One region of the Serratia bockelmannii genome, then DNA from elsewhere that is predicted to be linked to it. Evidence: riboswitches for the same ligand, from Rfam matches in the RefSeq annotation. Region 1 holds a riboswitch; the other holds the start of a gene.

The links. A riboswitch is a leader RNA that binds a small molecule or an ion and turns the genes downstream of it on or off. The one in region 1 is predicted to bind fluoride.
Region 2: it holds a riboswitch for fluoride, as region 1 does, so the genes downstream of both, ACSJLU_RS12015 (DHHA2 domain-containing protein) here and crcB (fluoride efflux transporter CrcB) in region 1, are expected to answer to the same signal.

The regions. Positions count from the first base shown of each region.
Region 1 is NZ_CP196512.1:1,170,292-1,186,065, reverse strand. Features, by position in the region: gene leuS (leucine--tRNA ligase) at 1-428, shown strand, start outside; gene lptE (LPS assembly lipoprotein LptE) at 443-1,003, shown strand; gene holA (DNA polymerase III subunit delta) at 1,000-2,034, shown strand; gene nadD (nicotinate-nucleotide adenylyltransferase) at 2,024-2,686, shown strand; gene rsfS (ribosome silencing factor) at 2,881-3,198, shown strand; gene rlmH (23S rRNA (pseudouridine(1915)-N(3))-methyltransferase RlmH) at 3,202-3,672, shown strand; gene mrdA (peptidoglycan DD-transpeptidase MrdA) at 3,711-5,606, shown strand; gene mrdB (peptidoglycan glycosyltransferase MrdB) at 5,615-6,727, shown strand; gene rlpA (endolytic peptidoglycan transglycosylase RlpA) at 6,738-7,823, shown strand; gene dacA (D-alanyl-D-alanine carboxypeptidase DacA) at 8,004-9,215, shown strand; gene ybeD (DUF493 family protein YbeD) at 9,320-9,586, shown strand; gene lipB (lipoyl(octanoyl) transferase LipB) at 9,721-10,389, shown strand; gene lipA (lipoyl synthase) at 10,382-11,347, shown strand; gene tatA (Sec-independent protein translocase subunit TatA) at 11,441-11,656, opposite strand; gene ACSJLU_RS05565 (diguanylate cyclase) at 11,875-12,942, shown strand; gene ACSJLU_RS05560 (GNAT family N-acetyltransferase) at 12,944-13,372, opposite strand; fluoride riboswitch at 13,455-13,517, shown strand; gene crcB (fluoride efflux transporter CrcB) at 13,597-13,980, shown strand; gene ACSJLU_RS05550 (TetR/AcrR family transcriptional regulator) at 14,269-14,865, shown strand; gene ACSJLU_RS05545 (multidrug effflux MFS transporter) at 14,872-15,774, shown strand, end outside.
Region 2 is NZ_CP196512.1:2,494,631-2,510,404, forward strand. Features, by position in the region: gene ACSJLU_RS11980 (carboxymuconolactone decarboxylase family protein) at 1-436, shown strand, start outside; gene ACSJLU_RS11985 (pyridoxal phosphate-dependent decarboxylase family protein) at 513-1,982, opposite strand; gene ACSJLU_RS11990 (diaminobutyrate--2-oxoglutarate transaminase) at 2,001-3,383, opposite strand; gene ACSJLU_RS11995 (NADH:flavin oxidoreductase/NADH oxidase family protein) at 3,889-5,109, opposite strand; gene ACSJLU_RS12000 (MerR family transcriptional regulator) at 5,180-5,587, shown strand; gene eno (phosphopyruvate hydratase) at 5,584-6,867, opposite strand; gene ACSJLU_RS12010 (universal stress protein) at 6,884-7,312, opposite strand; gene ACSJLU_RS12015 (DHHA2 domain-containing protein) at 7,316-8,281, opposite strand; fluoride riboswitch at 8,322-8,397, opposite strand; gene ACSJLU_RS12020 (diguanylate cyclase domain-containing protein) at 8,578-10,458, shown strand; gene ACSJLU_RS12025 (AraC family transcriptional regulator) at 10,530-11,378, shown strand; gene ACSJLU_RS12030 (DUF2000 family protein) at 11,437-11,844, shown strand; gene ACSJLU_RS12035 (LysR substrate-binding domain-containing protein) at 11,927-12,796, opposite strand; gene ACSJLU_RS12040 (MFS transporter) at 12,978-14,150, shown strand; gene ACSJLU_RS12045 (NAD(P)/FAD-dependent oxidoreductase) at 14,168-15,214, shown strand; gene ACSJLU_RS12050 (cupin domain-containing protein) at 15,529-15,774, shown strand, end outside.

The DNA of each region.
Region 1 (15,774 bases):
GTCAGACCTTCAACACCGCGATCGCCGCCGTGATGGAGCTGATGAACAAGCTGGCCCGCGCGCCGCAGGAGAGCGAGCAGGATCGCGCGCTGCTGCAGGAAGCGCTGCTGGCCGTGGTTCGCATGCTGTATCCGTTCACCCCGCACGTGTGCTTCACCCTGTGGCAGGCGCTGGGCGGCGAAGGCGACGTGGACACCGCGCCATGGCCGGTTGCCGACGAACAGGCGATGGTCGAGGACTCCAAGCTGGTGGTGGTGCAGGTGAACGGCAAGGTTCGCGCTAAAATCACCGTATCTGCCGATGCGACCGAAGAGCAAGTGCGCGCGCGCGCTGCCGAAGAGCATCTGGTGGCTAAATATCTGGACGGCGTCACGATTCGCAAAGTGATCTACGTTCCGGGCAAACTGCTTAACCTGGTTGTGGGTTAACACAAGGAGGAGTTGTGCGACAACGTATTCTGACGCTGTTGCTGGGGTTGGCGGTGCTGGTCACCGCCGGCTGCGGTTTTCACCTGCGTGGCACCACGCAGGTGCCTAATGAAATGAAAACGCTGATCCTGGACAGTTCGGATCCTTACGGACCATTGACGCGCGCGGTGCGTGAGCAGCTGCGTTTGAACGCCGTGACCATCGTCAGCGATCCGAAGCGTAAAGACGTGCCTTCTCTGCGCATCGTCGGCGCGACGGAAAGCCAGGATACCGCCTCGATCTTCCAGGACGGTAAAACCGCCGAGTACCAGCTGGTGCTGACCGTGCAGGCCCAGGTGCTGCTCCCGGGCCACGACCTGTACCCGCTGTCGGTAAAAGTGTTCCGTTCGTTCTTCGACAACCCGCTGACCGCGCTGGCCAAAGACTCCGAGCAGGAGATCATTCGCCAGGAAATGCGTGAGCAGGCGGCGCAACAGCTGGTGCGCAAACTGCTGACCGTGCACGCGGCGGAAGAAGAAAACCGGCAGAAAGCCGCTGCCGTCGGCGAACGAGCGGCAAGCCAAACCGCACAATGATCCGCATTTATCCGGAACAACTTGCCGCGCAGCTCCGAGAGGGGCTGCGCGCTTGTTATTTATTGAGCGGCAATGAACCGCTACTGCTGCAGGAAAGCCAGGATCTGCTCCGGCAGGCTGCGCAACAGCAGCAGTTCAGCGAGCACTACAGCATTTCCCTCGACGCCCATACCGACTGGGACGCCATCTTCGGCATCTGCCAGGCGATGAGCCTGTTCGCCAGCCGCCAGACGCTGCTGCTGATCTTCCCGGAAAACGGCCCGACGGCGCCGATCGGCGAACAGCTGACCAAGCTTGCCACGCTGCTGCACGAGGATATTCTGCTGATCCTGCGCGGCCCGCGCCTCACCAAAGCGCAGGAAAACAGCGCCTGGTTCAAGGCGCTCAGCCCACACGGCGCCCTCGTCAGTTGCCAGACGCCGGAACAGGCACAGCTGCCGCGCTGGGTCGCCACGCGCGCCAAGGCGATGAAGCTGGAATTGGACGACGCGGCCAATCAGCTGTTGTGCTACTGCTACGAAGGCAACCTGCTGGCGCTGTCGCAGGCGCTGGAGCGGCTGTCGCTGCTGCACCCGGACGGCAAACTCACGCTGCCGCGCGTCGAACAGGCGGTGAACGACGCCGCCCACTTCACGCCGTTCCACTGGCTGGATGCCCTGCTGGCCGGCAAAAGCAAGCGCGCCTGGCATATCTTGCAGCAGCTGCAGCAAGAGGACGTGGAGCCGGTGATCCTGCTGCGCACCTTACAGCGCGAACTGCTGCTGTTGCTGACGCTGCAGCGCCGCATGGCGTCCGCGCCGCTGCGCACGCTGTTCGATCAGCACAAGGTTTGGCAGAACCGCCGCCCGCTGGTGACCCAGGCGCTGCAACGCCTGTCCGGCGCCCAGCTGCAGCAAGCGGTACAGCTGCTGACGCAAATCGAGCTGACTCTTAAGCAGGACTATGGCCAGTCGGTCTGGCCGGAACTGGAAACCCTGTCGATGCTGCTGTGCGGCAAACCCCTGGCCACGAGTTTTAGCGATGCCCACTAATCCGGAACACCCCACCGTTTTGCACGCGCTGTTCGGCGGCACCTTCGATCCGATCCACTATGGCCACCTGCGGCCGGTGGAGGCGTTGGCCGCCGAAGTGGGCCTGAATCGCGTCACGCTGCTGCCTAACCACGTGCCGCCGCACCGCCCGCAGCCGGAGGCCAATGCGCAGCAACGCTTGAAGATGGTCGAGCTGGCGATCGCCGGCAACCCGCTGTTTGCGGTCGACGATCGCGAACTGCACCGCACTACCCCCTCCTACACCATCGAGACGTTGGAAACGATTCGTAAAGAGCGTGGCGCCGCCCAGCCGCTGGCGTTTATTATTGGCCAGGACTCGCTGCTGACATTGCATAAATGGCACCGCTGGCAGGCGCTGTTGGACGTCTGCCACCTGCTGGTGTTGGCGCGCCCGGGCTATAACGATCGCATGGACACGCCGGAACTGCAGCAGTGGCTGGAACGCCATCGCACCGTCGATCCGGCGCAGCTCAGTCGTCGCCCGCACGGCCACATCTATTTGGCCGATACGCCGGAATTGGAAATTTCCGCCACCGAGATCCGCCAGCGCCGCCATCAGGGCCTCAACTGCGACGACCTGCTGCCACGCCCGGTGCAGCGCTATATCGAGTTGCAGGGTTTATATCGCTAGCGAAAGGTGCGTGATATACTGCGCCGCTATTTTTCAGGTATCCGCTGAAAACCCCGGAAACCTTAGCTGGCCGGGCAGTCACCAGTTAGCTGGCTTTCAGCGGCAGCCTGCCGAAATCATTATCCGGTTACGCCGCAGCGTGCGCATATTGCCCGCTGCAGTCGACTGAACAGAACACACCCGAGGGGGAACCTTTGCAAGGTAAAGCGCTCCAAGATTTCGTCATCGATAAAATCGATGACCTGAAAGGCCAAGACATTATCGCTCTGGACGTACAGGGCAAATCCAGCATCACCGATTGCATGATCATCTGCACCGGCACATCGACTCGCCACGTGATGTCGATCGCCAACCACGTGGTACAGGAATCCCGTGCCGTAGGCATGGAGCTGTTTGGCATGAAAGGCCAGGAAGCCTCCGACTGGATCGTAGTCGATCTGGGCGAAGTGATCGTGCACGTGATGCAGGAAGAGAGCCGTCGCCTGTACGAGCTGGAAAAACTCTGGAGCTAAGCGGTGAAACTGCAATTGGTGGCGGTCGGCACCAAAATGCCAGACTGGGTGCAAACCGGCTTTATGGATTACCTGCACCGCTTTCCCAAAGATATGCCGTTTGAGCTGACCGAGATCCCGGCGGGCAAACGCGGCAAAAACGCCGACATCAAGCGCATTCTGGACAAGGAAGGCGAACAGATGCTGGCGGCGGTGGGCAAAGGCAACCGCATCGTTACGCTGGATATCCCAGGCACGCCGTGGGAAACGCCGCAGCTGGCGCAGCAGCTTGAGCGCTGGAAGCAGGATGGCCGCAACGTCAGCCTGCTGATCGGCGGCCCGGAAGGGCTGGCGCCCGCCTGCAAAGCCGCTGCCGAGCAGAGCTGGTCGCTTTCTCCGTTGACGCTGCCGCATCCTTTGGTGCGCGTCCTGGTGGCCGAAAGCCTCTACCGCGCCTGGAGTATTACAACAAATCATCCTTACCACCGGGAATAGCCGGTGGTGACCGTGACAGAGTGAAATAAAGCAGCGGGATGAAAATAGAACGTAACCCTTTTCGCGACTATACGGCTGAATCCGCCCTGTTTGTACGCCGCGCCCTGGTGGCGTTCCTGGTCATCCTGGTGCTGTCCGGCATCCTGATCGCCAACCTGTATAATCTGCAAGTGGTCCGCGTCGAGGATTACCGCACCCGCTCCAACGAAAACCGCATCAAGCTGGTGCCCATCGCGCCCAGCCGCGGCATTATCTACGATCGCAACGGCACCCCGCTGGCACTCAACCGCACCATTTATCAGCTGGAGCTGATGCCGGAGAAGGTTGACGATCTCAAAGCCACGCTGCAGGCGCTGCGCACGGTGGTCGATCTGACCGACGACGACATCACCAATTTCGAAAAAGAGCGCAAGCGTTCGCGTCGTTTCGTCTCCATTCCGGTGAAAACCGCGCTAACCGAGGTGCAGGTCGCCCGCTTTGCGGTCAATCAGTTCCGCTTCCCCGGCGTGGAAGTAAAAGGCTACCAGCGCCGCTACTACCCCTACGGTTCCGCCCTCACCCACGTCACCGGCTATGTGTCGAAGATCAACGACCGCGACGTCGAACGCCTGGATAAAGACGGCAAGCTGGCCAACTACGCCGCCACCCACGATATCGGCAAGCTGGGCATCGAACGCTATTACGAAGACACGCTGCACGGCAAAACCGGCTATGAAGAGGTCGAGGTCAACAACCGTGGCCGGGTGATCCGCCAATTGCACGAACAGCCGCCTTCCGCCGGTCAGGACGTTTACCTGACGCTCGATCTTGATTTGCAGCGCTATATCGAGCAGCTGCTGGTCGGCAGCCGCGCCGCGGTGGTGGTGAGCGATCCACGCACCGGCGCCATCCTGGCGATGGTGTCCAACCCGAGTTACGATCCAAACCTGTTCGTCGACGGCATTTCCAGCAAGGACTACCAGGGGCTGTTGAACGATCCGAATCGCCCGCTGATCAACCGCGCCACGCAGGGGGTCTATCCGCCTGCATCAACGGTGAAGCCTTACATCGCGGTGTCGGCGCTGAGCGCCGGAGTGATCACCAAAAACACCGTGGTGTTCGATCCCGGTTGGTGGCAACTGCCCGGCTCGGAAAAACGCTTCCGCGACTGGAAAAAATGGGGCCACGGCCGCCTGAACGTCACCAAGGCGCTGGAAGAGTCCGCAGATACCTATTTCTATCAGGTCGCCTATGACATGGGGATCGATCGGCTGTCGACCTGGCTGACCAAATTCGGTTACGGCCAGTACACCGGCATCGATCTGTCCGAAGAACGATCCGGCCTAATGCCGACGCGCGAGTGGAAGCTGAAACGCTATAAAAAGCCGTGGTATCAGGGCGACACCATTCCGGTGGGTATCGGCCAGGGTTACTGGACCGCCACGCCGATCCAGATGGCCAAAGCACTGAACACCCTGATCAACGACGGCACCGTCAAAACGCCGCACCTGCTGCAGAGTACCCGCGTCAACGGCGCGCTGGTGCCGTTCAAACAGGAAGAGAGCACGCAGATCGGCGATATTCACTCCGGCTTCTGGGAAATCGCCAAAGACGGCATGTATGGTGTGGCCAACCGTCCGAACGGGACGGCGCGCAAATACTTTGCGGACGCACCTTATAAAGCCGCGGCGAAATCGGGTACCGCACAGGTATTCGGCTATGAAACCTACAACGCCCACAAACTGGCGGAGCACCTGCGCGATCACAAACTGATGACCGCCTTCGCACCGTTCAACAATCCGACGGTGTCGGTCGCCATCATTCTGGAAAACGGCGGCTCCGGTCCGGCGGTGGGAACCATCACCCGCCAGATCCTCGACCACATTCTGCTGGGCGACAACAATACGCAATTGCCAAGCGAGGCCCCGCTGCCGCCTGGCGTAGAAGGTGACTAAGGTAGAACATGACTGAAAGCCAACAAAAAGGCTCGATCTGGACCAAAATCCACATCGACCCGACGTTCCTGCTGCTGATCCTGGCCCTGTTGGTCTACAGCGCCTTCGTGATGTGGAGCGCCAGCGGCCAGGACATCGGCATGATGGAGCGCAAGATCGGGCAGATCGTCATGGGGCTGATCGTGATGGCCGTCATGGCGCAAATCCCGCCACGCGTGTACGAAAGCTGGGCGCCCTATCTGTATATTTTCTGCGTGATTTTGCTGATCCTCGTGGACGCCTTCGGCCAGATAAGTAAAGGCGCGCAGCGCTGGCTGGATCTCGGCGTGGTGCGCTTCCAGCCGTCGGAAATCGCCAAGATCGCCGTGCCGCTGATGGTGGCGCGCTTTATGAACCGCGATGTCTGCCCGCCTTCGCTGAAAAACACCGCCATCGCGCTGGTGCTGATCTTCCTGCCAACGCTGCTGGTGGCCGCGCAGCCAGATCTGGGCACCTCGATCCTGATCGCCGCCTCCGGCCTGTTCGTGCTGTTCCTGTCGGGCATGAGCTGGAAATTGATCGCCGTCGCCGCCGTCGCACTGGCGGCCTTTATCCCGGTGCTGTGGTTCTTCCTGATGCACGGCTATCAGCGCGACCGCGTCATGATGCTGCTCGATCCGGAGAGCGACCCACTCGGCGCCGGCTATCACATCATTCAATCCAAGATAGCCATCGGCTCCGGCGGCCTGTCCGGCAAGGGCTGGCTGCACGGCACCCAGTCGCAGCTGGAGTTTCTGCCGGAGCGCCATACCGACTTTATCTTCGCCGTGTTGGCCGAAGAGCTGGGGCTGATCGGGGTATTGGTGCTGCTGGCGCTCTACCTGCTGGTGATCATTCGCGGGCTGATGATCGCCGCCAAGGCGCAAACCACCTTCGGCCGCGTCATGGTCGGCGGCTTGATGCTGATTTTGTTCGTTTATGTCTTTGTTAACATCGGTATGGTCAGTGGCATTTTGCCGGTAGTTGGCGTACCTTTGCCTCTGGTCAGTTACGGGGGTTCGGCGCTGATAGTATTGATGGCCGGTTTCGGCATCATCATGTCGATCCACACGCATCGGAAAATGCTGTCTAAAAGTTTATAAGAGGTGAGTAATGCGTAAGGAATGGCTTTGGATCGGCGTCGCGGCGGTGTTGCTCTCCGCCTGTACCGCCCCGACCACGGAACAGCAAGCCCCTCCGCAGCCGTACAACGGCCCGGTGGTGGAGATCGGTGGCGTCGAGCCTCAATATGAACCCTATAACCCTAATAACATGCAGGATTATAAGGTTAATGGCGATACTTACCGCATCGTAAAAGATCCGCAGAACTTCTCGCAGACCGGCCTGGCGGCCTGGTATGGCGAAGAAGCCAACGGCAACACCACGGCGCTGGGCGAGCAGTTCGACCCCAACGGTCTGACTGCGGCGCACCCGACCTTACCGATCCCAAGCTATGTGCGCGTCACTAACCTGGCCAATGGCCGTCAGTTGGTGGTGCGCGTCAACGATCGCGGGCCTTACACCAAGGGCCGTATTATCGATCTGTCGAAAGCCGCCGCCGATCGCCTCAACCTGTCGAACAACACCAAGGTCAAAGTCGATTTCATCAACGTGGCGCCGGACGGCACGCTGAGCGGCCCAGGCACCATCGGTACCATCGTGGCGAAGCAGAGCTATGCCCTGCCGTCGCGCCCGGATCTCGGCGCCAGCGGCATGGGCACCCCCATCCAACAGGACGTGCCGGTCGCCAGTGGCGCGGCGGTACGCCCGATCGATAACAGCACCCTGCGCACCGACGACGACAACGCCCCAGCAACCGGCGGCAACGCCGGTAGCGGCCGCAGCGGTTTCCTCGGCGCGCCAAGCGCATTGCCGGCCGGCGTGCTGGAAGGTTCGGAGCCTGAAGCCGCCGCCGTGGCTGCACCGGTCGCGGCCGGCGCCGCAGCTGCCGGCATGGCTGCCGCTTCCTCCTCCGGCGGTTACGTGGTACAGGTCGGTGCGCTGAGCAGCGCCGAGCGTGCCCAGAGCTGGCAGCAAAGCCTGAGCCAACAGTTTGGCGTCCCGGGCAAAGTGGCGGCCAACGGCAACGTTTATCGCGTCCAGCTCGGCCCGTTCAGCAGCCGTCAGCAGGCGGCCCAGCTGCAGCAACGCCTGGCGAGCGAAGCGCAACAACAGTCTTTCGTTACTGCTGCACCCTGAGCATTAAGCCCGGTGGGCATTCACGGCCGATAAGCGGTTATTTAGCTGAAACATTTTCTTGCAGCTAAAAGGGCACTAACCGCAATTAGTCAGATGAATGGGTAATGCCTGCCGGGATCGCATCTGCTATAGTGTGGCTCGTTTTTTAACTTTACTTTCACGGATGTTGTAGTCCCGATCATGAAACAAGTAACTTCTTTTCGCTTAATCAAAAGCATCGCCCTCGGCACCGTTATCGCAATGAGCGCAGCCTCCGTTGCGCACGCCGATGACGTTAACATCAAAACCATGATCCCAGGTGTCCCGCAGATCGATGCGGAAGCGTACATCCTGATTGATTACAACTCCGGCAAGGTGCTGGCCGAGATGAACGCCGATGCGCGTCGCGATCCGGCCAGCCTGACCAAAATGATGACCAGCTACGTCATCGGCCAGGCGCTGAAAGCGGGTAAAATCGGCCAGGACGATCTGGTGACCGTCGGCCAGGACGCCTGGGCGACCGGCAACCCGGTGTTCAAAGGCTCCTCGCTGATGTTCCTGAAGCCGGGCGATCGCGTGCCGGTCTCCAAACTGACCCGCGGCATCAACCTGCAGTCCGGTAACGACGCCTGCGTGGCGATGGCCGACTACGTCGCCGGCAGCCAGGACGCGTTCGTTAACCTGATGAACACCTACGTCAGCAAGCTGGGCCTGCAGAACACTCACTTCCAGACGGTACACGGCCTGGATGCCCAGGGCCAGTACAGTTCGGCGCGCGACATGGCGCTGATCGGCCAGGCGCTGATCCGCGACGTGCCGGAAGAGTACGCGATCTACAAAGAAAAAGAGTTCACCTTCAACAATATCCGCCAGATGAACCGCAACGGTCTGCTGTGGGATAACAGCCTGAACGTCGACGGCATCAAAACCGGCCATACCGACGCGGCGGGTTACAACCTGGTGGCTTCGGCGACCGAAGGCCAAATGCGCCTGATCTCCGCCGTGATGGGCGGCCGCACCTACAAAGGCCGTGAAGCCGAAAGCAAGAAACTGCTGACCTGGGGCTTCCGCTTCTTCGAAACCGTGGCGCCGCTGAAAGTCGGTAAAGAGTTCGCCTCCGAGCCTGTCTGGTTCGGCGATGCCGACCGCGTTGAGCTCGGCGTGGACAAAGACGTCTACCTGACCATTCCGCGCGGCCGCATGAAAGATCTGAAGGCCAGCTACGTGCTGAACACGCCGGAAATTCACGCGCCGCTGGCGAAAAACCAGGTGGTGGGCAGCATCAACTTCCAGCTGGACGGCAAAACCATCGATCAGCGCCCGCTGGTGGTGATGAACGAAGTGAAAGAAGGCGGTTTCTTCAGCCGCATCGTGGACTACATCAAACTGATGTTCCACCACTGGTTCGGTTAACGGTTGAAACGGGCGAAATTGCCCCCATATACTGAATAACATTAACTCCCGCCCCGGCGGGAGTTATAATTTATAGATTAGCTAGCACTCTGGAGCGCACGCACATGCAAAAAACTAAACTGAACGAACTGCTCGAATTCCCTTGCTCGTTTACCTACAAGGTGATGGGCCTGGCGCAGCCTGAGCTGGTTGACCAGGTAGTTGAAGTGGTGCAGCGCCATGCGCCGGGCGATTACAACCCGCAGGTCAAGCCAAGCAGCAAAGGCAACTACCACTCCGTCTCCATCACCATCAATGCCACTCACATCGAGCAGGTCGAAACCCTGTACGAAGAGTTAGGCAACATTGAAATTGTTCGCATGGTGCTGTAATTCCAGCATAAACCCCTGCTTATCAACCCGGGATGGCGCAGCGTCTTCCCGGGTTGCGCATTTTTGGTCAGCGAAAGGCTGGCCGCAAGCCGGAGCGCCCGGTATAATGGCTTTACCACTTCTGTAACCTGACGATGACTCTTTTGCAACCAGACAAGATCATTTTGCGTCAGCTGGGGTTGCAGCCCTACGCGCCTGTATCCCAAGCCATGCATAACTTCACCGACAGTCGTACCGAGACTACGCCGGACGAACTGTGGCTGGTACAGCATCACCCGGTGTTCACCCAAGGCCAGGCCGGCAAAGCCGAGCATGTGCTGATGCCCGGTGATATCCCGGTGGTCCAGAGCGATCGCGGCGGCCAGGTGACCTACCACGGCCCGGGTCAGCAGGTGATGTACGTGATGGTCGATCTGAAACGCAACAAGGTCGGCGTGCGTCAATTGGTCACGGCGATAGAAGATACGGTTATCAACACCCTCGCCCACTTTCGCCTCGCATCGCGCGCCCGTCCGGATGCGCCTGGCGTGTATGTGGGGGAGCAGAAAATCTGTTCGTTGGGTTTGCGGATCCGCAAAGGCAGCTCATTCCACGGCCTGGCCCTGAATGTGGCGATGGATCTCAGCCCCTTCCAACGCATCAACCCTTGCGGTTACGCCGGCATGCAGATGACGCAGGTCAGCGCGCTGGCGCCCGGCGTTGGCCTTGAAGACATACACCCAATCCTGGTACAGGAATTTGTTCATTTACTCGGCTACCAGACGGTCGAGCTTCGTAACTGGAACCTGCACGATTATGAGTAAACCAATTCAGATGGAACGCGGCGTCAAATACCGCGATGCTGACAAAATGGCGCTGATCCCGGTCAAAACGGTGGTCACCGAACGGCAGGAGCTGTTGCGTAAACCCGAGTGGATGAAGATCAAACTGCCTGCCGACTCAACGCGCATTCAGGGCATCAAAGCCGCGATGCGTAAAAACGGCCTGCACTCCGTCTGTGAGGAAGCCTCGTGCCCTAACCTGTCCGAGTGTTTCAACCACGGTACCGCCACCTTTATGATCCTCGGCGCTATCTGCACCCGCCGCTGCCCGTTCTGCGACGTGGCCCACGGCCGCCCGATCGCGCCAGACGCTAACGAGCCGGAAAAGCTGGCGCAAACCATCGCCGACATGGCGCTGCGTTACGTGGTGATCACCTCGGTTGACCGCGACGACCTGCGCGACGGCGGTGCTCAGCACTTTGCCGACTGCATCTCGGCCATCCGCGCCAAGAGTCCGAACATCAAAATTGAAACGCTGGTGCCGGACTTCCGCGGCCGTATGGATCGCGCTCTGGAGATCCTCACCGCCACGCCGCCGGACGTGTTTAACCACAACCTGGAAAACGTGCCGCGCGTCTACCGCCAGGTGCGCCCGGGCGCCAACTATGAGTGGTCGCTGAAGCTGCTGGAGCGCTTTAAAGAAGCTCACCCGGATATCCCGACCAAATCCGGCCTGATGGTCGGCCTGGGCGAAACCAACGCGGAAATCGTTGAAGTGATGCGCGATCTGCGTCGCCACGGCGTGACCATGCTGACGCTGGGCCAGTACCTGCAGCCGAGCCGTCACCACCTGCCGGTGCAGCGCTACGTCAGCCCGGCCGAGTTTGACGAGATGAAAGAAGAAGCGATGGCGATGGGCTTCACCCACGCCGCCTGCGGCCCGTTCGTGCGTTCGTCTTACCACGCCGATCTGCAGGCCAAAGGAATGGAAGTGAAATAACGCGTAATAGTTTGTTACGCTAAAGACGGCGGAAACGCCAAAAAACGGATGTCCGCAAGGCATCCGTTTTTTATTGCGCGCAGTCAGACGGAATTAAACGTCTTTCTTTTCGACGCTCTGCTGAGCGGACTGGCTCTCGGCGGTGCTGTTGCCGGCGGCCGGCGGCGTGCTGTCGTCGCCCACCGCTTTTTTAAAGCCTTTCAGCGCCGCGCCAAGATCGGCGCCGAGCGTGCGCAGTTTGCTGGTGCCGAACAGTAAAATCACCAACACCGCAATCACCAGAAGTTTGGTAATGCTGATACCTTCCATACTCACCTTCTTATCATAGAGCGCTGTGTGAACAGCGAGAAAAACTGACCTTGCCTGCGAATATTTAGCGACTTTCCTTCGGCTCACACAACCGCAACATGTAACAGAGTGAGATCCGTTGCAGGAATGTCACGCAACCTCGCGGCGTGAATCCCAGACTATTCTTAGTTTATCACCCGCATGATACGCTGCCGTGATACTCATCAGGGAGATGCCGGATGTATATTGCCCCATCCATTTTCGATGCCCGAAAATCCGGCCTCAGCTTCGCCAAACGCACCTATCTGCCCCGCGTCGCCGGTCTGGGGCTCGGATTTATCTGCGTTTGCGCCGCGCTCTATCCCTTGGCTCCGCCCGCGGCGGTCTGGCTATTGCTGGCCTTTCACGGCTTTCTCTGGCCGCATCTGGCCTATCGCCTGGCCTACCGCGCCAAAGATCCGTTCAAAGCCGAGATCCGCAACCTCTTGATCGACTCCGCCTTCGGCGGCTTCTGGGCAGCGATGATGGCGTTCAACGCGCTGCCCGCCATCGTCATCCTGTCGATGATGAGCATGAACAACATCGCTTCGGCCGGCAAAGCGCTGTTTGTCAAAGGATTGGCGATTCAATTGGCCACGGCGATGCTCACCGGCGCGCTGCTCGGCTTCCCGTTTCATCCATACAGCACGCCGCTGCAAGTCTATCTGTGCCTGCCGATGATCTACCTTTATCCGACGTTGCTGGGGCTGGTGACCTACCGCACCGCCAAACGGCTGGCGGAAAAAAAACAGGAGCTGCAACACATCAGCACCCGCGATGGGCTGACCGGCTTATATAACCGTCGCCACTGGGAACATCTTCTGCATCGCCAGTTCGATAGCTGCCGCCGCTACCAGGACAACGCCACGCTGATCCTGATGGACATCGACCGCTTCAAAACCATCAACGACACCTTCGGCCATGCGCTGGGGGATGAAGCCCTGGCGGTATTGGCGGAAGAGCTGCTGATCGGCTTGCGCAACGTGGATATCGTCGGGCGCTACGGCGGCGATGAGTTTGGCGCGGTGCTGCCGAACACTAACGCCGAACAGGCGGAAATCGTCCTGCACCGCATCCAGCAGCGGCTGGACGCGGTCAGTTTCAAGGAGGCGCCGCAGCTGCGGCTGCAGATCAGCGCAGGCATCGCTAACTACCACCCCGCGCTGGGCGGCTATCTTGACTGGCTGAAAGCGGCCGACGGTGCGCTCTATCGGGCGAAGCATAATGGCCGCAACCGGCTGGAAACGGCAGTGCCGCCAGGGGAGTAACTTACTGACTTAATAACTTGGCAAAATACTTCGGCGCTTCGACAAAGCCTTCGCGCCGGTAAAACGTATGCGCTCGCTCGCGGCGACTGTGGCAATGGACCTCTAACCGATCGCAGCCGCGACGGTGCGCCAGCGCCTCGCCCTCCGCCAGCAGCCGCCGGCCTACGCCCGCGCCGCGCGCTCGGTCATCGACGCAAAAATAGCTGATGCGGCCAATGTCGCCGGCCAACGCCAGCTGCGGCAGGAAATGCAGCGACAACACGCCCAACACCTGCTCCCCGTCCGTCGCCACCAGCAGCGCCTCATCCGGATGCGCCAACAGTTGCTGCATGCGCTGCGTCAGAAACGCCTCGGTGCCGGGATAATCCAACGCCGTCATTAATTCGGCGATAGCATGGCGATCGCTCAGGCGCGCCGTTCTGATTTGCATAGGGTGACCTCGCAGAGTGTCGATACTACAAAATAGATGGCGTTAGGTGTAACATCCACCGGGTACGGCAAAAAAGGCCGTGCGGCACGCTGGAGATGACATTCCTCCCTAACCGCCTTCACAGGCTGATGATGTCTACGTAACCTCTCGGAGAGAGGCGCGTAGCGTTACGCCTGTCCCTTTCCGAGTCCCGTGAATTTCTCTGATTGAAAGGTAGTTGCCCCATGTTGAGTTCTTTACTGGCCGTATTTATCGGCGGCGGCGTCGGCAGCGTTTTGCGCTGGGCGGTAAGCATGAAAATGAATCCGCTGAATGCCCACATTCCGCTCGGTACGCTGATGGTCAATCTGATCGGTGGTTTTATCATCGGTCTGGCGATGGCGATTTTCACCCGCATGACGCATCTGGATCCCACCTGGAAATTACTGATTACCACCGGATTCTGCGGCGGCCTGACTACCTTCTCCACCTTTTCGCTGGAGGTGGTATACCTGATGCAAGATGGCCGCTTCGGCTGGGCGCTGGCCAACATGCTGCTCAACCTGGCCGGCTCGCTGGCGATGACGCTGCTGGCCTTTATGCTGGTGATGTGGCTCAACGGGCGCTAAGCCCTTAATGTTTCCTTAATCTTGCATGCGCATAATCTCATCCAGTACTCCTGACTGGATGAGAAACCGCTATGTTTAGCCTGCCGAAAACCGCCGCCGAAGCGATTGCCATTGCGCTGTGCGTCCTGATCGTCGCCGCCTTTATCAAATCCTATCTGTTCGCTTAAGCGCCCTTACCCGCAGCACGCGTTCATCTTGCGTCTTTCCGGCCGTTTACACTACAATTGAGAATGAACGTTCACACCCAAAAATGTGAACCCGGCTCACGCGTAGCAAAGGATCGGGCAGATGCTCTCCCCCAACGACAGTAAACAGGCCAAGGTGCAGGCGCGCCGCGATCAGATCGTCGAAGCGGCGAAAATCAGTTTCCGCCGCCACGGCTTCCACGCCGCCAGCATGGCGGAGATCGCCCAAGGCTCGCAGCTCAGTGTCGGTCAAATCTATCGTTATTTCGCCAATAAAGACGCGATTATCGAAGAGATCGTCAACCGCATCATCACTAACAAGATGCAGCGGCTGGAAAACCTTGGCGATCACATCAACCTGATCGCCGGTACGTTGGCGGCGCGCACGCTGTTTCAGCAGCCGGGCGAGAGCGAAACCGATCACATGCTGATGCTGGAAGTGACCGCCGAGGCCACGCGCAACCCGGTGGTGGCCAAACTGCTCAGCGATGCGGAAGCGCGGCTGTTTCGCCACGTGTGCCACAATCTGCAGCGGCTGTATCCCCATTTCAGCGCGGAGGAGATCGCCGCCCGGGTGGAATTTATCGCCGTCATGAGCGAAGGCACCGGTTACCGTATCCTTACCACGCAAAAAGCCGATGCGTCCCTGCTGCGCGATCTGTATCAGCAGGCCATTTCTCACCTGTTCAGGAAACTCTAATCTCCCATGACCAAACACTTAGCCAGACAGCGTCTGGTGTACGCCGTCGTGCTTGGCCTGCTGGCCGCGCTGGGGCCGCTGTGCACCGATCTCTACCTGCCCGCCCTGCCGGAAATGGCGGGTGAGCTGAATACCTCTACCGCCGCCGCGCAGCTCAGCCTGACCACCGGGTTGCTCGGCCTGGGCGTCGGCCAGCTGATTTTCGGCCCTTACAGCGACAAACTGGGCCGCATGCGCCCGCTGCTGCTGTCGCTGATCCTGCTGCTGGGCGCTTCGCTGTGGTGTGCCCTCGCGCCCAGCATCGACCAACTGCTGATCGCCCGCCTACTCCAGGGCATCGCCGGCGCCGGCGGCGCGGTGATTTCCCGCGCCATTGCTCGCGATCTGTACGCCGGCCATGAGCTGACCCGTTTCTTCGCCTTGCTGATGCTGGTTAACGGCCTGGCGCCGATCGTCGCACCGGTGCTGGGCGGCGTGATGCTGCAGGTAATGAATTGGCGCGGTATCTTCGGCGTGCTGGCGGCCATCGCCGTGCTGCTGTTCAGCCTGTCGGCGCTGAAGCTGCGCGAATCCCTGCCGATCGAGCGCCGCAGCCAGGGCGGTATCCTGGCGATGCTGATGTCGCTCGGCGGGTTGCTGACCCAGCGCTATTTCATGGGCCTGTGCCTGACACAGGGCTTCGTGATGGCCGGCATGTTCGCCTATATCGGCGCCTCGCCTTTCGTCTTGCAGCAGATCTACGGCCTCAGCCCGCAGATGTTCAGCCTATGCTTCGCCATTAACGGCGTCGGCTTGATCATTGCGGCACAGCTGGCCAGCCGTCTCAGTGCGCGTTGGGGGGAACGCAGGGTGTTGAGGGGCGGGTTAACGCTGGCGGCCGTCGCGTCGCTGTTGCTGCTGTTGGCCGCC
Region 2 (15,774 bases), 1.3 Mb from region 1:
GTTGAAAACCAGCCGTTCGGCGCAGGGATATCTGTCCCTGGGCGCTTCTTTTCCGGCCGGGCGACTGTGTGATAAAGATCGGGAAATGATCATATTAAGGGTTGGCGCGTTAAGCCACAGCGCTTATGAGCGTATGCAACACTATCCGCTGGCGATCCTTGCGGGGTGGCGCGATGACGACATCGAGAAAATAGAGCAGGGTGTGGGCATCGACGCCAGAGGGACGGCCATCTTGCATTTTGTCGATGAATGCGTGAAGCAGGTGAAGGTCTCTGCCGACACATTTAACGCGGTCAGGCGCTATTATGACGAGGTTCAACTGGCTGAACTGGCATTAATGATTGGGCACTACATGATGACGGCGCGCTTTTTGGAAACGCTGGAAATCGATCTGGACCTACAAGCGACATCCTGGGAAAACATGTCAACGGATTGAATACGCGCACGGCGTGAGCGCGATAAAAAAGCCGATAACCTGGGGTTATCGGCTTTTAATGCGCAGTGGCAGAGGGTTACGCGGGCAGCTGCTGGGCGGTTTTCTCGACCAGCGCCAGCAACAGCTTGATGTCTTCCAGCGTCACGATCGGGTTCAGCAGCGTCATCTTCAGGCAGGTCACGCCATCGAACTCGGTCACGCCGACGTTGGCGCGGCCCGATTCCAACAGGGCGTCACCGATACGCTGGTTGAACAGCGCGACGGCCGCATCGCCGTTCGCCGCCAGCTGCGCCGGACGGTAGCGGAACAGCACGCTGGCCAGCTGCGGCTGCATCACCAGTTCCAGTGCTTCTTGATCGGCGATGTAGCGCGCCACCTGTTGCGCCAGCGTCACGCCATGATCGATGATCTCGGCGTATTGCTTCTGCCCGAGCGCTTCCAGCCCCATCCACAGCTTCAACGCATCGAAGCGGCGGGTGGTCTGTAGCGACTTGGACACCAGGTTCGGCACGCCTTGCGCTTCGTCGAACTCGGAGTTCAGGTAGGCCGCCTGATAGCGCATCAGCTCGTAGTGGCGCTCGTCTTTCAGCAGGAAGGCGCCGCAGCTGATGGTCTGGAAGAACTGTTTATGGAAGTCCAGGGTGATGGAGTCCACCAGCTCCAGGCCGTCCAGGTAGTCGCGGTACTGCTCGGAAAGCAGCAGCGCGCCGCCCCAGGCCGCATCCACGTGCACCCAAATCTGCTGCTCCGCCGCCAGCCGTGCGATGTCGCGCAGCGGGTCAATGGCACCGGCGTCGGTGGTGCCGGCGGTGGCGACAATCGCCATCACCTGCTCGCCGTTGGCCTTGGCCTGCGCCAGTTTTTCCGCCAGATCGTTCACGTCCATGCGGGCGAAGCGATCGGTTTTCACCAGGGTGACGGACTGATAGCCGAGGCCCATCAGCGCCATGTTCTTCTGCACCGAGAAGTGGGCGTTTTCAGAACAGAACACCTTCAGCTTGCGCAGATCGCCCACCAGACCGTCCTGCTGCACGGAGTGGCCCTGACGCGCGAAGAACGCGTCGCGCGCCAGCATCAGCCCCATCAGGTTGCTCTGGGTGCCGCCGCTGGTGAACACCCCGGCGTCGCCGGACGGGTAACCGACCTGGGCGCGGAGCCACTCGATCAATTTCATTTCGATCAGCGTGGCCGACGGGCTCTGATCCCAGGAGTCCATGCTCTGGTTGGTGGCGTTGATCAGCACTTCGGCAGCCTGGCTAATCACCAGGCTCGGGCAGTGCAGGTGCGCCACGCACTGCGGGTGGTGCACCGACAGGCTGTCTTTCAAAAAGTACTCGATGGCGCGCTCGATCGCCGCCTGGTTGCCCAGGCCTTGCGGGGTAAAGTCTAGCTGGATGCGCTCGCGCAGTTCGGCAACGCTTTTGCCCTGATACATCTCGGGCTGTTGCAGCCACTGCACGACGGCTTCACTGCTCTGTGCGATCGCCTGGCGGTAAGCCTCGGCGCTGTGCGCCGAGGAAGCCAGAATCGGGTTTAACTTGGACATCGCGGTCATTCGCTCCAATCAGACTGGCTTGACGCCGGCGGCCAACAGCGCCTGCTCAAATTTATCCAGGAAAATACCCAGCTCATCATTGGTGATCAGCAGGGAAGGCAACAGGCGCAGCACACAGCCGTTGCGCCCGCCGCGCTCCAGGATCAAGCCGGATTCGAAGCATTTTTTCTGCAGCAGCGCGGACAGCTCGCCATCGGCCGGGTAACAGCCCATGTGATCCTGCGCTTCGTTCGGCTTGACGATCTCGATGCCGATCATCAGGCCCAGACCGCGGACGTGACCGATCACCGGATAACGTTTCTGCAGCTCGGTCAGCTTGCCTTTGAGCCATTCGCCCTGAGCGGCCACTTTATCGGCGACCTTATGCTCTTTCAGGTACTGCAGGGTGGTCAGGCCGGTGGCCATCGCCAGCTGGTTGCCGCGGAAGGTGCCGGTGTGGTGGCCCGGTTCCCAGGCATCGAACTCTTTTTTGATGCCCAGCACCGCGAGCGGCAAGCCGCCGCCGACCGCTTTCGACATCACGATGATGTCCGGCTCGATGCCGGCGTGTTCGAAGGCGAACAGCTTGCCCGTACGGGCGAAACCAGCCTGAACTTCGTCGATGATCAGCAGAATGCCATGCTCCTGCGTCACTTTGCGGATGCGCTGCAGCCACTCGGCCGGCGCCGGGTTAACCCCGCCTTCGCCCTGAACGGCTTCCAGGATCACCGCCGCCGGTTTACGCACGCCGCTTTCCACGTCGTTGATCAGGTTGTCGAAGTAGTAGGTCAGCGCCTTGACGCCGGCTTCGCCGCCGATGCCCAGCGGGCAGCGGTATTCATGCGGATAAGGCATGAACTGCACTTCCGGCATCATGCCGTTGATCGCCGCCTTCGGCGACAGGTTGCCGGTGACTGACAGCGCGCCGTGGGTCATGCCGTGATAGCCGCCGGAGAAGCTGATCACGCCGGAACGGCCGGTGTGCTTTTTCGCCAGCTTCAGCGCGGCTTCCACCGCATCGGCGCCGGACGGGCCGCAGAACTGCAGGCGATACCCTTTGCCTTCGCCAGGCAACAGAGAGAGCAGGTAATCGGAGAAACGATCTTTCAACGGGGTCGTGAGATCGAGAGTATGTAACGGCAAGCCGCTGGTAATGACATTTTGGATGCTTTGCAGGACGTCGGGGTGATTATGTCCAAGAGCCAACGTTCCCGCCCCGGCCAGGCAATCAAGATATTGATTATTCTCAACATCAGTGATCCAAACGCCCTGGGCTTTCGCAATTGCCAACGGCAATTTGCGCGGATAACTCCTAACATTCGACTCAAATTCGGCTTGACGCGCCAAATAGGTTTCATTGTTTCCGTTTAATGAGTTTGCAACTAAAGTATCAATACGGACTTTATCCGTCATCATATCTCTCCTACAACCGAAGGTCTCAAGACGCAACGATTGAATTAATGAATTAGAAAAGTAACTGCCTTGTGAAAAGCGCGACCAATATATGGCTTTTTTGCCTGGGACTCAATAGCCGATTTTGTTTTGAATTGTTTAGTTTTTTCTTAGGCTCATCAATATGTTGTTGATTTGTTGACCGTTGGTTTTGCCAGCAAAAAACAACATTTCTTTAACATTGCGTAAAAATCCTTTTCTGCTTTCCTTTGGCTACTTCTTTAATGCATTTATTATTAAGGTGAATTTCCGATTAATAACATAAATAGAAAATAGCGGCTTATTTTCATCTATTCACCACCTTAAGTCCTATAGCGGTTATATACACAAAATTTGTGATGAATATAAGCGGCCGAGCGTTAAAAGCGCAGTACCCAGAGTGGTGATTTCTTGCAGATTTTACGTAGCGCGATCAAAAAAGCGGGATTTTTGTGCGGTGCCGGCGAGTCTGCCGGCACCGCGGTTATTAACGTTGCCGTAACCAGGCGTGATAGCGCCGCAGAGTGCGGCGGGTGCGCCACCGGTCGATGAGCAGCGACCACAGCGGGGAGTAACGCACGTTGCGCGTCCGATCGCGGCTCAGGGCGTGCATGCGGCGCTTGATCAGCGCCATACGGGCGAGCAGCGTCAGCGTTTTATCGCGCCATTTTACCGGCGCGGGCAGCGCATGAGGGGCTTCGCCGGTTTGCCAGCGGTGCGGCAGATCGGGAATTTCCGCCATGGCGGTGGCGATGCCGACCACCGCGATGCCGCTGTTCAGCACCCGTTGCGCCACCGACGGGCGGGCGATGCCGCCAGTAGTCATCACCGGCATGCGGGCCACTGCGGCGAGATCGCGGGCGAAGGTCAGAAAATAGGCTTCGCGCGCCAGGGTGCTGTCGTCCGCCGCTTCGCCCTGCATCGCCGGGCTCTCATAACTCCCGCCTGACAACTCCACCAGATCGACCGGCAGTTCGTTGAGCATCAACAATACCTGTCGGGCCTCGTCCGGCGAAAAGCCGCCACGCTGAAAATCGGCGGAGTTCAGTTTGACCGCCACGCAAAAGCCTGGCGAGACACGCTGGCGCACCGCGCGCACCACCTCCAGCAGCAGGCGGGCGCGATTCGCCAGCTCGCCCCCCCAACGATCGCTGCGCTGGTTGGACAACGGCGACAAGAACTGGGAGATGAGGTAGCCGTGCGCCGCATGGATCTGCACGCCGGTAAACCCGGCCTGTTCGGCGGCGTGCGCGCTGGCGGCGAAGCGGGCGATCACCTCGGCAATCTGCGCTTCGCTCATGGCCTGCGGCGGGGCAAACTGCTTGCTGTACTTGCCCATCGCCATTGGGATGGCGGAGGGTGCCCAGGCGTTGCCGCCCATGTTGGCCATCACCTGACGGCCCGGGTGGCTGAGCTGCATCCATACCTGCGCGCCTTCTTGGCGCGAGGCCGCCGCCCAGGTTTTGAACGCCTCGAGCAGCGTATCCTGTTCCAACACTACGCCGCCGGGGCCGGTCATGGCGCGTCCGTCGATCATCACGTTGCCGGTGATGATGAGGCCGGCGCCGCCGATACCCCAGTGGCGATACAGGCGCCATAGCGCGGGGCCGGGCAGTTGGCCCTCATCGGCCAGATTTTCTTCCAACGCGGCCTTGGCCAGACGGTTGGGTAAGCGGCTGCCGTTGGGCAGAATCAGTGGGGTAAACATCGGGTACGTTCCTGTCGCAGGGGGAATGGCGCTATACTAGGGTTAAAGTTAACTTTAAGGTCAATAGGGCATGAAAATCGGAGAGTTGGCGGAGCGCGCCGGCATGGCCGCGTCGGCGATACGTTACTACGAACAGCAGGGTCTGCTGCCCAAAGCGGTGCGCGGCGTTAACGGATATCGGGTGTATAGCGAAAGCGCGCTGGAGCGGCTGCACCTGATCCAAATCGGCCAGAATCTGGGGTTTTCGCTGCAGGCGATCCGCGGGGTATTGGCGCTGCAGGGCAGCGCCTATCAGGATGGGTTGATACAGGGCGTCGACAGCCGACTGGCGGAAATCGAGCGGATGATGGCGACGCTGAACGAGCAGCGTGAGACGTTGATGGCGACGCGGCGTATTCTGTTGGAATCCGGCGTGGCGGGATTATGCCGCGCAAAAAATGAAAAACAGGCCGGTGCGTGGCCGGCCTGCAAAGATTAACGGTGTTTAAAGGCGGCGCGCCCGGCATATACCGCCGCGATGCCCAATTGGTCTTCGATGCGCATCAGCTGATTGTATTTTTCGATCCGCTCGCCGCGACACGGCGCGCCGGTTTTCACATGGCCAGCTCGCATCGCAACCGTCATATCGGCGATAAAGCTGTCGACGGTTTCGCCGCTGCGGTGTGAGATAAAGGCGCCCCAGCCATTTGCCTGGCAAAGCTGCACGGCGGCGAAAGTTTCGCTCAGCGTGCCAATCTGGTTCAGCTTGATCAGCGCCGCATTGGCCAATCTTTCATCAATCCCGCGCTGGATGTATTTCACGTTGGTGACGAACAGATCGTCACCGACCAGTTCCACCTGATCGCCCAGGGCGTCGCTGAGAATGCGCCAGCCCGCCCAGTCGTCCTCGGCCAAACCGTCTTCAATCAGCACGATGGGAAAATCTTGCACCAGCCGCTGGTAATAGGCCGTCATCTGTTCGGCATCCAGTTCAGCGTTTTCGCTGCGCAGGCGGTATTTGCCGTTGGCATAGAATTCACTCGAGGCCGGGTCCATGCAAATGGCGATATCGTCTCCCGGTTGATAACCGGCTTTCTCTATCGCCTGTACGATCAGCTCCAGCGGTTGCCGGTTAGAGGCAACCGCCGGCGCAAAACCGCCTTCGTCGCCAACGCCGACCGACAGGCCTTTCTCCAACAGAATTTGGCGCAGCGCCTGATAAACTTCACTGCCCCAGCGCACGGCCTCGCGCAGCGACGGCGCGCCCAGCGGCGCTATCATAAATTCCTGAAAGTCCGCACCTTGCCAGCGGGCATGCACGCCGCCGTTGATGATATTCATGCAGGGCACCGGCAGCAGGTTGGCGCCGAGACCGCCCAGATAACGATACAGCGGCAGCTGCGACAATTGCGCCGCGAGGCGGGCGGCGGCCAGAGAAACGCCGAGCAGGGCGTTGGCCCCCAATCGGCTCTTGTTCTCGCTGCCGTCCAGTGCGATCAACCGGCGGTCAATCTCCCCTTGTTGGCGTACATCTACCCCGCGCAGCGCTTCATTGATCGCCGTTTTGACGCTTTGCACCGCCTCCAGTACGCCTCTGCCGCCGTAACGGTGCGGATCGCCGTCGCGGTGTTCCACCGCCTCGCGTGAACCGGTGCTGGCGCCGGAGGGAACCGAGGCCCGTGCCACGACGCCCGCCGCAGTCATTTCAACTTCGACGGTGGGGTTGCCGCGCGAATCCAGGATCTCTCTGGCGGTTACGTTTTCAATTTCATAGCTCATGGATGATCACCTCATTCTAGGGAGTGGGCACGTGCTTTATCAGCACGTCGATCGACAAATGGTTAATGAACTCGAAGCCGAAGGAGGCAAAGACGCCGAACGGACGGTTCTGATGGCCGAGCAGCAACAGATCGACGCCTTCACGGGCAATCAGGGCCTCGATGTCTTTGAAGCGGTGAATACTGACAATTGCGCGCACCTCCAGGGGGATTGTGCAGTCTTCCACCAGCCGGCTGAGCATGGCTTTGGCAGCGATCACCTCGCTGGACTGGCGATCTTTGGTTTGTGCATCGCTGAGGTAGTCCAGCTCGGCATAGTCGGCGCTGATGTGCGCCACGGTAATGCGCGTATTCATCTGCTGATTGAGGCGTTCGGCATGGCGTAACAGCAGCCGGCCGTCGCGTTCATCCTGCACCAGCAGTAAAGCATGTTGATAGAGCGACATGACTTATCTCCCTGCGTTAGCAATCTGTAGGGTTAACCACGGTAAAACCTCTTTTTTCCGGCTCGTCATGCCGGGCAGCGACACCTGCCGAATGGCGAGCACCCGGTTCGACGAGAAATACAGGGTAGAGCGGTGGCGGGTGATATCGGTAACCAGCAGCGCGGCCATCTCCAGCCCGGCCTCCTGCTTAGCCTGATCGAGCGCCTGTTGCAGCGCGGGCAACAGCGGATCGATATCGCTCATAGCCCGCACTTCTATCTGCGACAGCAGCAGCGAGACGCTATGGATGCGGTAATTCTTAGCGTCACGGTGCAGCAACTGCGGGGCGGATTGCCCCGAAAGATCGGTTTTGGCGGCAAGCAATCCGGCGATGAAGGCGTCATAGTCAACGTGAGAGATTGCGCATAACCGCGCGACCGCCACCCGATCCTGTTCGGTGGTGGTCGGTGCGCTCAGCGCAACGGTATCGCTCAAAATCGCGCCCAGCAGCAGCGTGGCCTGGGCGGAAGAAAGCGGCATCGGCGTATCTGACGTCAGTATGGACAGGATCACGGTGGCGCAACAGCCAACGGCGCGGATCCAGACATCGGGCGGGTTGCGGGTGATCAAGGTGCCCAGCCGGTGATGATCGATAACGCCGACCACATCGCTGTCGGGCAATGAGGCCGGCCCTTGTTCGACGTCGGTAAAATCCACCAGCCAGACTTTGCGGTCACGGAGATCGCCTTTCAGCAGCGCAGGCGTTTGTACGCCGGCGGCGGCCAGTATGTAGCGGGTTTCCGGCGTCAATTCGCCAAGGCGGAAAGCGACGGCCGGTTTGCCGAGGTGATTGAGCCAGTCCGCGACCACCAGCGCGCTGCAGATGCTGTCGCTGTCGGGATTTTTATGGCCGAAAACGTACAGCGGCATTTCCCGCACGGCGAGATCAGGCTGGGATGGAAAAGGGGTAATACGTGAGATTTCATTCATAGCGACTCCTGACATACCTGCCTAAAAAATAAAGCGAAGTTGTATATCAGGCGTCATCATCCGGTTCGAGCGAACGCGGCGGTTGGGAAAGGTGGAACACCATCACCTTGTGAACGACTGTAGCGCAGCGCGGTGGCAAACGCAACGCCCGGCAAAGCTGGCGAGAATGCGCAATCGGATTGATACTGAGTGAGTCTATGATGGACAAGGATATTTGCCGCTAACCGACGGATAGGCTGAACGGAATCACGCAGGCTGGCTGCGCCGGATCCGTGGGTGACACAATGGGAGACAACATGCTTGAACCCTGCTTCCCCGAAAACGAAGCCGAACGTCTGTCGGTACTGAACTCGCTGAACGTGCTGGATTCGAACTCGGTGGAAAAACTGGATCGTATTACACGGCTGGCGGCGAAATACTTCGGCGTCACCATTGCGCTGGTGTCATTGATCGACCGGGATCGCCAATGGTTTCTATCGCGCTACGGTCTGGATGTCCGGGAAACGCCGCGTAACATCTCATTTTGTGGCCATGCGATCTTGCAACGTGAAGCGCTGGTGGTGCCCGATACCGCCAACGACCCGCGTTTTTTCGACAATCCGCTGGTGATCGGCGGGCCGCGAATCGGTTTCTACGTTGGGCAACCGCTGCTGTCGCTCGACGGTTTGCCGCTCGGCACCCTGTGCATTATCGACAGCCAGCCGCAGCCGTTTTCTCCGGAACAGGTGGCCGACCTGCACGACTTCGCCGCCGTGGTGGAAGAGTACCTGCAGAGCATTGAACGCCATGTCTATACCGAAAACCTGAAGTCCAACCTGCAACGCTCGGAAGCCTTGTTCGAACAGACCTTCGCCCAGGCGGCGGTAGGGATGGCGCTGGTGTCGCTGCAGGGGTATTGGCTGCGGGTCAATCCGCGCATCTGCGAAATGTTACACTATTCCGAGCGCGAGCTGATGGATCGCACCTTTCAGGACATTACCTATCCGCTCGATCTCAACACCGATCTGGAAAAACTGCAGCAACTGCTGAGAAACGAGATCAGTACTTACTCGCTTGAGAAACGCTATTTCCGTGCCGATGGCTCGATCGTCTGGGTGCAGCTGACGGTGGCGTTAAACCGGCTGCCTAACGGCAAACCGGATCATTTCATCTCGGTTATCGTCGATATCAGCGAGCGCAAGGCGGCGGAGGCCGATCTGTTCTCTCTGCAACACGAGCTGGAACAACGCGTCGAAATCCGCACGCGGGAGCTGAACGTGGTCGTCAAGAAACTCAACGAAGAGATTGAAACCCGGGTACTCGCCGAATATCAGCTCAGCACGGAGAAGGAACGCCTGCGGGCCATTACTGACAACATGCCGGCGTTGATCAGCCAAATCGACGGTAATGAACGCTACCTGTTCGCTAACAGCGCCTATAAAACCTGGTTTGGCCTGGAAGAAAGCCGCCTTAGAGGAATGACGGTGCGCGATTTTATGGGGGAGAACGTTTATCAGATAGCGAAACCGATGATAGACAGGGCCCTGGCGGGGGAAATGGTGAGCTTCGAAAATGAGCTCCAGACCCAGAAGGGGTTGCTGATGATCCACACTACGCTGGTGCCGTGCGAGGCTCAGGGGTTTTACATTCTGTCCATGGACATTACCGAGTTGAAGCGCCTGCAGCAACGGCTGGAGTACGATGCTACGCACGACATGCTGACTGGGTTGACCAACCGCCGCGCTTTTCTGCGTCGGTTGTCCAGCACGGTGCAGGCCTGTTGCGAACAGCGGCAAATGGCGCTGGTGTTCATCGATCTCGATGGTTTCAAAGCCCTCAATGACAGCTATGGCCATGACTTCGGCGATCTGATCCTCAAGACGTTCGCCAGGTTGCTCAGCGCCTGCGCCGGCGAGCGCCATAGCGTTTCGCGCCTGGCCGGTGACGAATTCACGGTCATCCTGTGGCCGTTGGCGGAACCGCAGCGCGAGGTCAGCGAATTTTGCGAAAACGTGTTGGCGCGGCTGGCTGATATTTCGCAGATCGGGCAGCAGACGGTGAGCCTGTCCGCCAGCCTGGGGGCGGCGATTTCCTCACACACTGACGTGACGGAGGAGATGCTGTTGACCCGCGCCGACGGCGCGATGTATCAGGCGAAATCGGCCGGTAAGGGCACTTATGCCATCTGCGAGTTATGAGCGTGAAACGGTGACCGTCTCAGGGTAAGCTGTTTTCTTCTTTCCTATGGGCAGAACTCCGGACTGACTGCATGGCGTCTAATCATCAACACAAAGACTGGCTGGAACTGCGGCGCGATGACGAAACCGGCATCGAAAGCGTCAATGCCCACTTTCAGGGGCATGCCTACGATCCCCACGATCATGACGAAATGCTGGTGGGCGTGACGCAGCAAGGTTTACAACGTTTCAACTGTCATCGTTCCTTGCATACCAGCCGGCCGGGACGTGCCATGCTGATCGAGCCGGGCGCGGTGCACGATGGTCATGCGCCGCAGGCCGAAGGGTTTACCTATGCCATGCTTTATCTGCCGCAGCATTGGGTTTCCGATGCGATGAACCGCCGCGGATTAGGGGACGTTTCTGTGCTGGAAGGCGCCTTCCACAGCACGTTGACCGACGATCCGATGCTGGCGACCGCGATACAACAGGCTTTTTTTGCGTTGCATCAGGGGGAAGGCCGGCTGGCGCGCGATCAAAGCCTGGATCAACTGCTGACGCTTTTGGCGCGGCATATACGCGTCAGGCCAACGTCCCAAAGCGATGATGCTTTGATTGTGATGAATCGCTTACGAGACTACCTGCACGAGCACATGGCGGGTAACCCCAGCCTGGATGAACTTGCGCTTCAGTGCGGCCTGGACCGCTTCCGCCTGACTCGCCAGTTCACCCGGGCCTTCGGCCAGTCGCCGCATGCTTACCTGGTCCGGCTGAGGCTGCGGGCTGCACGCTTTTTGTTGGCGCAGGGGGAAGAACCGGCGCAGGTCGCGATGCAGGTGGGCTTTGCCGATCAGAGCCACTTGGGCCGCTGGTTCCAGCGCGCCTACCGTTTATCGCCGGCGGCCTATCAACGTCAGTGCACAAACGTTCTATACCGCTGATTCGCCCATCGCCGATGATGCGCTTTTATTTTAAGAGCACAACGGAGTAGAGCGAAACATGTTTGATACCAAGATAGCGTTTATCGTACGCGACGATCTGCAGACCTGGCAGCGGCTGAATGTGGTGGCCTTTCTGGCGACGGGCATCGCCGCCGCCGCCCCGGAAATCATCGGCGAGTGTTATGTGGATGCGCAAGGCAGACGCTACGGCGGCATTTCCGGGCAGCCGATGCTGATTTTTGCCGCGGATCTGCCGGGCCTGCAAAATGTGCATCGCAAAGGGCTGGAGCGGGAATTGACGTTGGTTCCCTATGTGCACGCCATGTTTGCGACCGGGCACGATGCAGCCAACCGGCAGGTTTTTCTCGCTGAAGACGCGGACAATCTGGATTTGGTCGGCCTGGCGCTGCGCGGGCCGAAGAAAGCGGTGGATAAGGCGATAAAAGGCCTGACGCTCCACGCCTGAGAATGTCTTTGCCTGGTTTACCGAGTGGACGCGCGAAACGCTCGCGCATGTCCAGGAGGGTGACGCGTTTCCGATACGGCGCTTACGCCTGGAACGTCTGCAGCCAGGCGGCGAATTGGCTCACGACCTCATCGTCCCGATCGCGCAGCAGCAGGGAATAAACGCCGGTTCGGATAGTCAACGCTGGGAAAGGCGACACCAGCCGGCCAGACGACAGATGTTTGGCGCAGAACAGGTAAGGCACGACGGCCAGTCCCAGGCCGTCTTCGGCCGCCTGAATGGCGGCGAAGGTATGGTCGAGCGTCAGCGGCGGCGGCGAGGCGTCCAGTGCCGTCGGATAGGTATTCAACCAGCTGTGCCATAAATCCTCACGGGCGCGGATGCGAATGGCGGTATGCTCGGCCAGATTGTCTGGCGCGCTGATCGGCATGGTGCGCAAATAGCTCTGGCTGCAGACCAGCAGGCTGTCTTCCTGCAAAAAAGGGATCGCTTTCAGTCCGGAGAAGTGCGCGGGATCGCGCCGGATCGCCAGGTCAAACGGCATATTGCGATCGACGGCCCCAGTGGCGGTGGTGATATCAATCGCGACCTCCGGATGAATCTCGTTGAACGCTGCCAATTTCGGCATCAGCCAGTGCATGGTGAACGTCGGCAGGCTGTGTACCACCAGCCGCTGCCGGCCGGCGCTCGCTTTCAGTGCGCTTTCCGCCGAAAACAATTCGCTTATCACTCGGGACGCAGTGCGGGAAAAATTCTCGCCGGCCTGCGTCAGCCGCACGGACTTGTGTCCGCGATAAAACAGTTTGAGCTCCAGCTGTTCTTCCAGGCTGCGGATGTGGCGACTGACCGCGCCGGTAGTGAGAAACAGCTCATCCGCAGCGGCGCTGAAGCTGCCGAGACGGGCGGCGGCTTCGAAAGCGGACAGGTGCGGCAGGGAGTGAATTTTTTTCATAGGTTGAGTCTAGCTCAACCAAGTGAGGGAGGAAAGATCGTTTGTCAGCCGTTGATTTTGCTCACTATGATGAGGCATCTCCTTCTGATTGCTGAGTTTATGATGCGGATCTTTTGGCTATCGGTCATGCGTGTTAATGGCGTTATCCTCACCCTGCGGTTGACAGGGAGGCGCCCCTGAGATGCGAGCTTTCTTTTTGCTTTGCGTGAGCCGGGCCGGCCTCTGCCTGGGCACCATGATGTTCGCCGGCGCGCTGCCGACCATCAGAAGCGAGTGGCAGCTCGACGCCGCCTCCGCCGGTACAGTGCAGACGGTGTTCAGCCTGACCAACGCCCTGGCGTTGCTGGTGGCTTCCTGGTGGTGTGATTCGCTGGGCGCGCGTCGGGTGTATCTGCTGTTTTCCTGGCTGGGTGCCGGTGCGCTGATGCTGTTCGCCGTGTTTGCCCATTCGTATATCGGCGCTCTGGTGTTGATGGCCTTCGTCGGCCTGACGCAGGGCGGCGCCTATACGCCGGCGCTGCTGTTAGCGATGGGGATGAACGGCCCGGCCCGACGCGGTTACGCCATCGGCATGATCCTGGCGGCCAGTTCGTTGGGGTATTTTCTGTCGGTTTTCATCGCCGGTTGGAGCGCCATGCGCTGGGGCGCCGGCGTGGCGTTTGCCCTGTGCGCCGCCGGTGCGCTACTGGGGGCGCTGGCGGGTTCGTTGGCCCTGGTCGGTTATCAGGAACCGCAACCGCGCACGCTGGGGAGGAAGACGAAACGAGAAAGCTATGCTATCACCTATGCGACCCTGCTGTTGCTGATCGGGTATATCGCTCACAGCTGGGAACTGCTCGGTAACTGGGCCTGGGCACCCAGCCTGGTCAGCGAGGCGTTGAGCGGTTTCTCTCTGGATCCGCTCAGCGCCGGATTGATCGCCGCGGCGGTGATCCACCTGGCCGGCATGATCGCCACGCTGATTGTCGGCACCGTTTCCGACTATTTCAATCGTGCCTCGGTGCTGACGTTTGTGGGCGCCGCCGGTGCGTTGGGATCGCTGCTGATGGGGTGGTCGGCGAACTGGGGGCCGGGCTGGACGCTGCTGTTCGTCAGCATCGGCAGTTTCTTTATTCTTGGCGACTCCGGCGTGCTGTCGGCGGCGATGGCGGACAACGTGCCGCCGCAACAGCTCGGCAGCGTGATGGGCTGGCGATCGTTGCTGGGGTTCGGCATCGGTTCGTTCGCCCCGTTATCCTTTGGCATCGTGATGGATACCACCCAGAGCTGGGGCACGTCTTATGCCGTGTTGGCCTGCGGCGGCGGGGTAGCCTGCCTGGCGGCAGGATTGCTTTGGCGACAACACTTGAAATGAGGTTCGGACATCATTAAATGAATGGAACATCATCACGCATGGTTATCGTGGGCGCCGGGATTGTCGGCGCATCGATCGCCTATCATCTCGCGCGCCAAGGGCAGCACGTTATCGTGGTTGAGCAGGCGCATCCCGCGGCGGGAGCCACAGGCCGCTCGTTTGGCTGGATCAGCGAAGGCGTGCCTGAGGGCGCGCCCGACGCGTTTCTGCGGCGCGAGATCGTGGCTGACTGGATACGCCTGGCGCAGGAGATCCCGGATCTCTGGGTGAATTGGTCCGGCGCGCTCAGCTATGGTCAGGCGCCGGCGACGCAAAACCCCGATAATCGGCTTTTGCCCTCCGCCGAGGTGACCGCGCTGGAACCGGGGCTCAGGCAGCCCGATAGCCAAGCCTATTTTGCGGCGCGTGACGGCGCCGTCGATCCGCAAGAAGTGACGCAGCGGTTGCTCGAATGCGTTCGCGCGTGGGGCGGGGAGTTGTTCCTGGGGCGAACCGTCAGCGGATTTTTGCATGAAGACGGGCAGATAATCGGCATCGTTACCGAGGAAGGCGCGATTACCGCCGATCGGGTGGTGCTCGCCTGCGGCACGGGGATCTCGGCGCTGTTGGACGGTAGCGGATTCTCGCTGCCGATCGAGGCGTCGCCGGCCATTTTGTTACGCTATCACGCGGCGGCGCAGGTGGTGAACACGCTGATTGCGGGCGACGACATCGAAGTGCGTCATGCGCAAAATGGCGATCTGCTGGCGGCGGAAGATTATCCTGCGCACGGCGATGAAAATCGCGTGGAGGGCGAAGCGCAATCGGCGATTGAAGGGCGCCTGCCAGGCACGGCGCCCTTGCAACTGCAGGCGTGTTCGGTGGGGATGCGCCCCCGGCCGCGCGACGGTTATCCCATCGTTGGGCCGCTGGGCGCCACCTGTCTCTATGTGGCGGTGATGCATCCGGCCGTGATGTGCGCACCGACGCTTGGCCGGCTGATCGGAGACGAGCTGCTGCATGGCGTCAATTCCGCCATTCCGCACGCTTATCGCCCGGCGCGATTTATTAATGATGGGGTGTGAAGGGGGAGGCCATCGCGATCTCCGGCAGACGGCGCCTTGGTCTCGCCGTTCAGGTTTTCCGACTACGGATCAGCACCGTAATACGCTCAACCCTGCAGCGGTTTTTTGCGCCGTCGGCGAGGCTCTTATATATTTAGTAGCATGCCTGAGGCAGGTTAGGCATGAAACGGCGGTCGATCTGGCCGCTGCAAGTACGACAGTTAATCCGTTCGCCAAGAGGCTGCGAGCCGGTGCTTTCGGTAGGGACAGCCGCCAATCGTTTTTACGGCGACCGAAGGCGGAGCAGCTACTCACAGGTCACGAGGACACTTACCATGCATAAGAGAACACTGGCGTCACTGCATTACGAAAACATGCCTTACGATGGGGTACACTTTCACATTTTGAAACGGGAGACGCCTGGCCATACGGCGTTGCTGAAGCTCGATGCGGGCAGCCAACAACCGGCGCGTTTTCATCCGGGCTGGGTGAAACTGATGGTGCTGAGCGGTGAACTGAAGGTTGACGATCAGACGTTGCAACCCCATGAGATGTTAATCATTCCTGCCAAGACCGCCTAT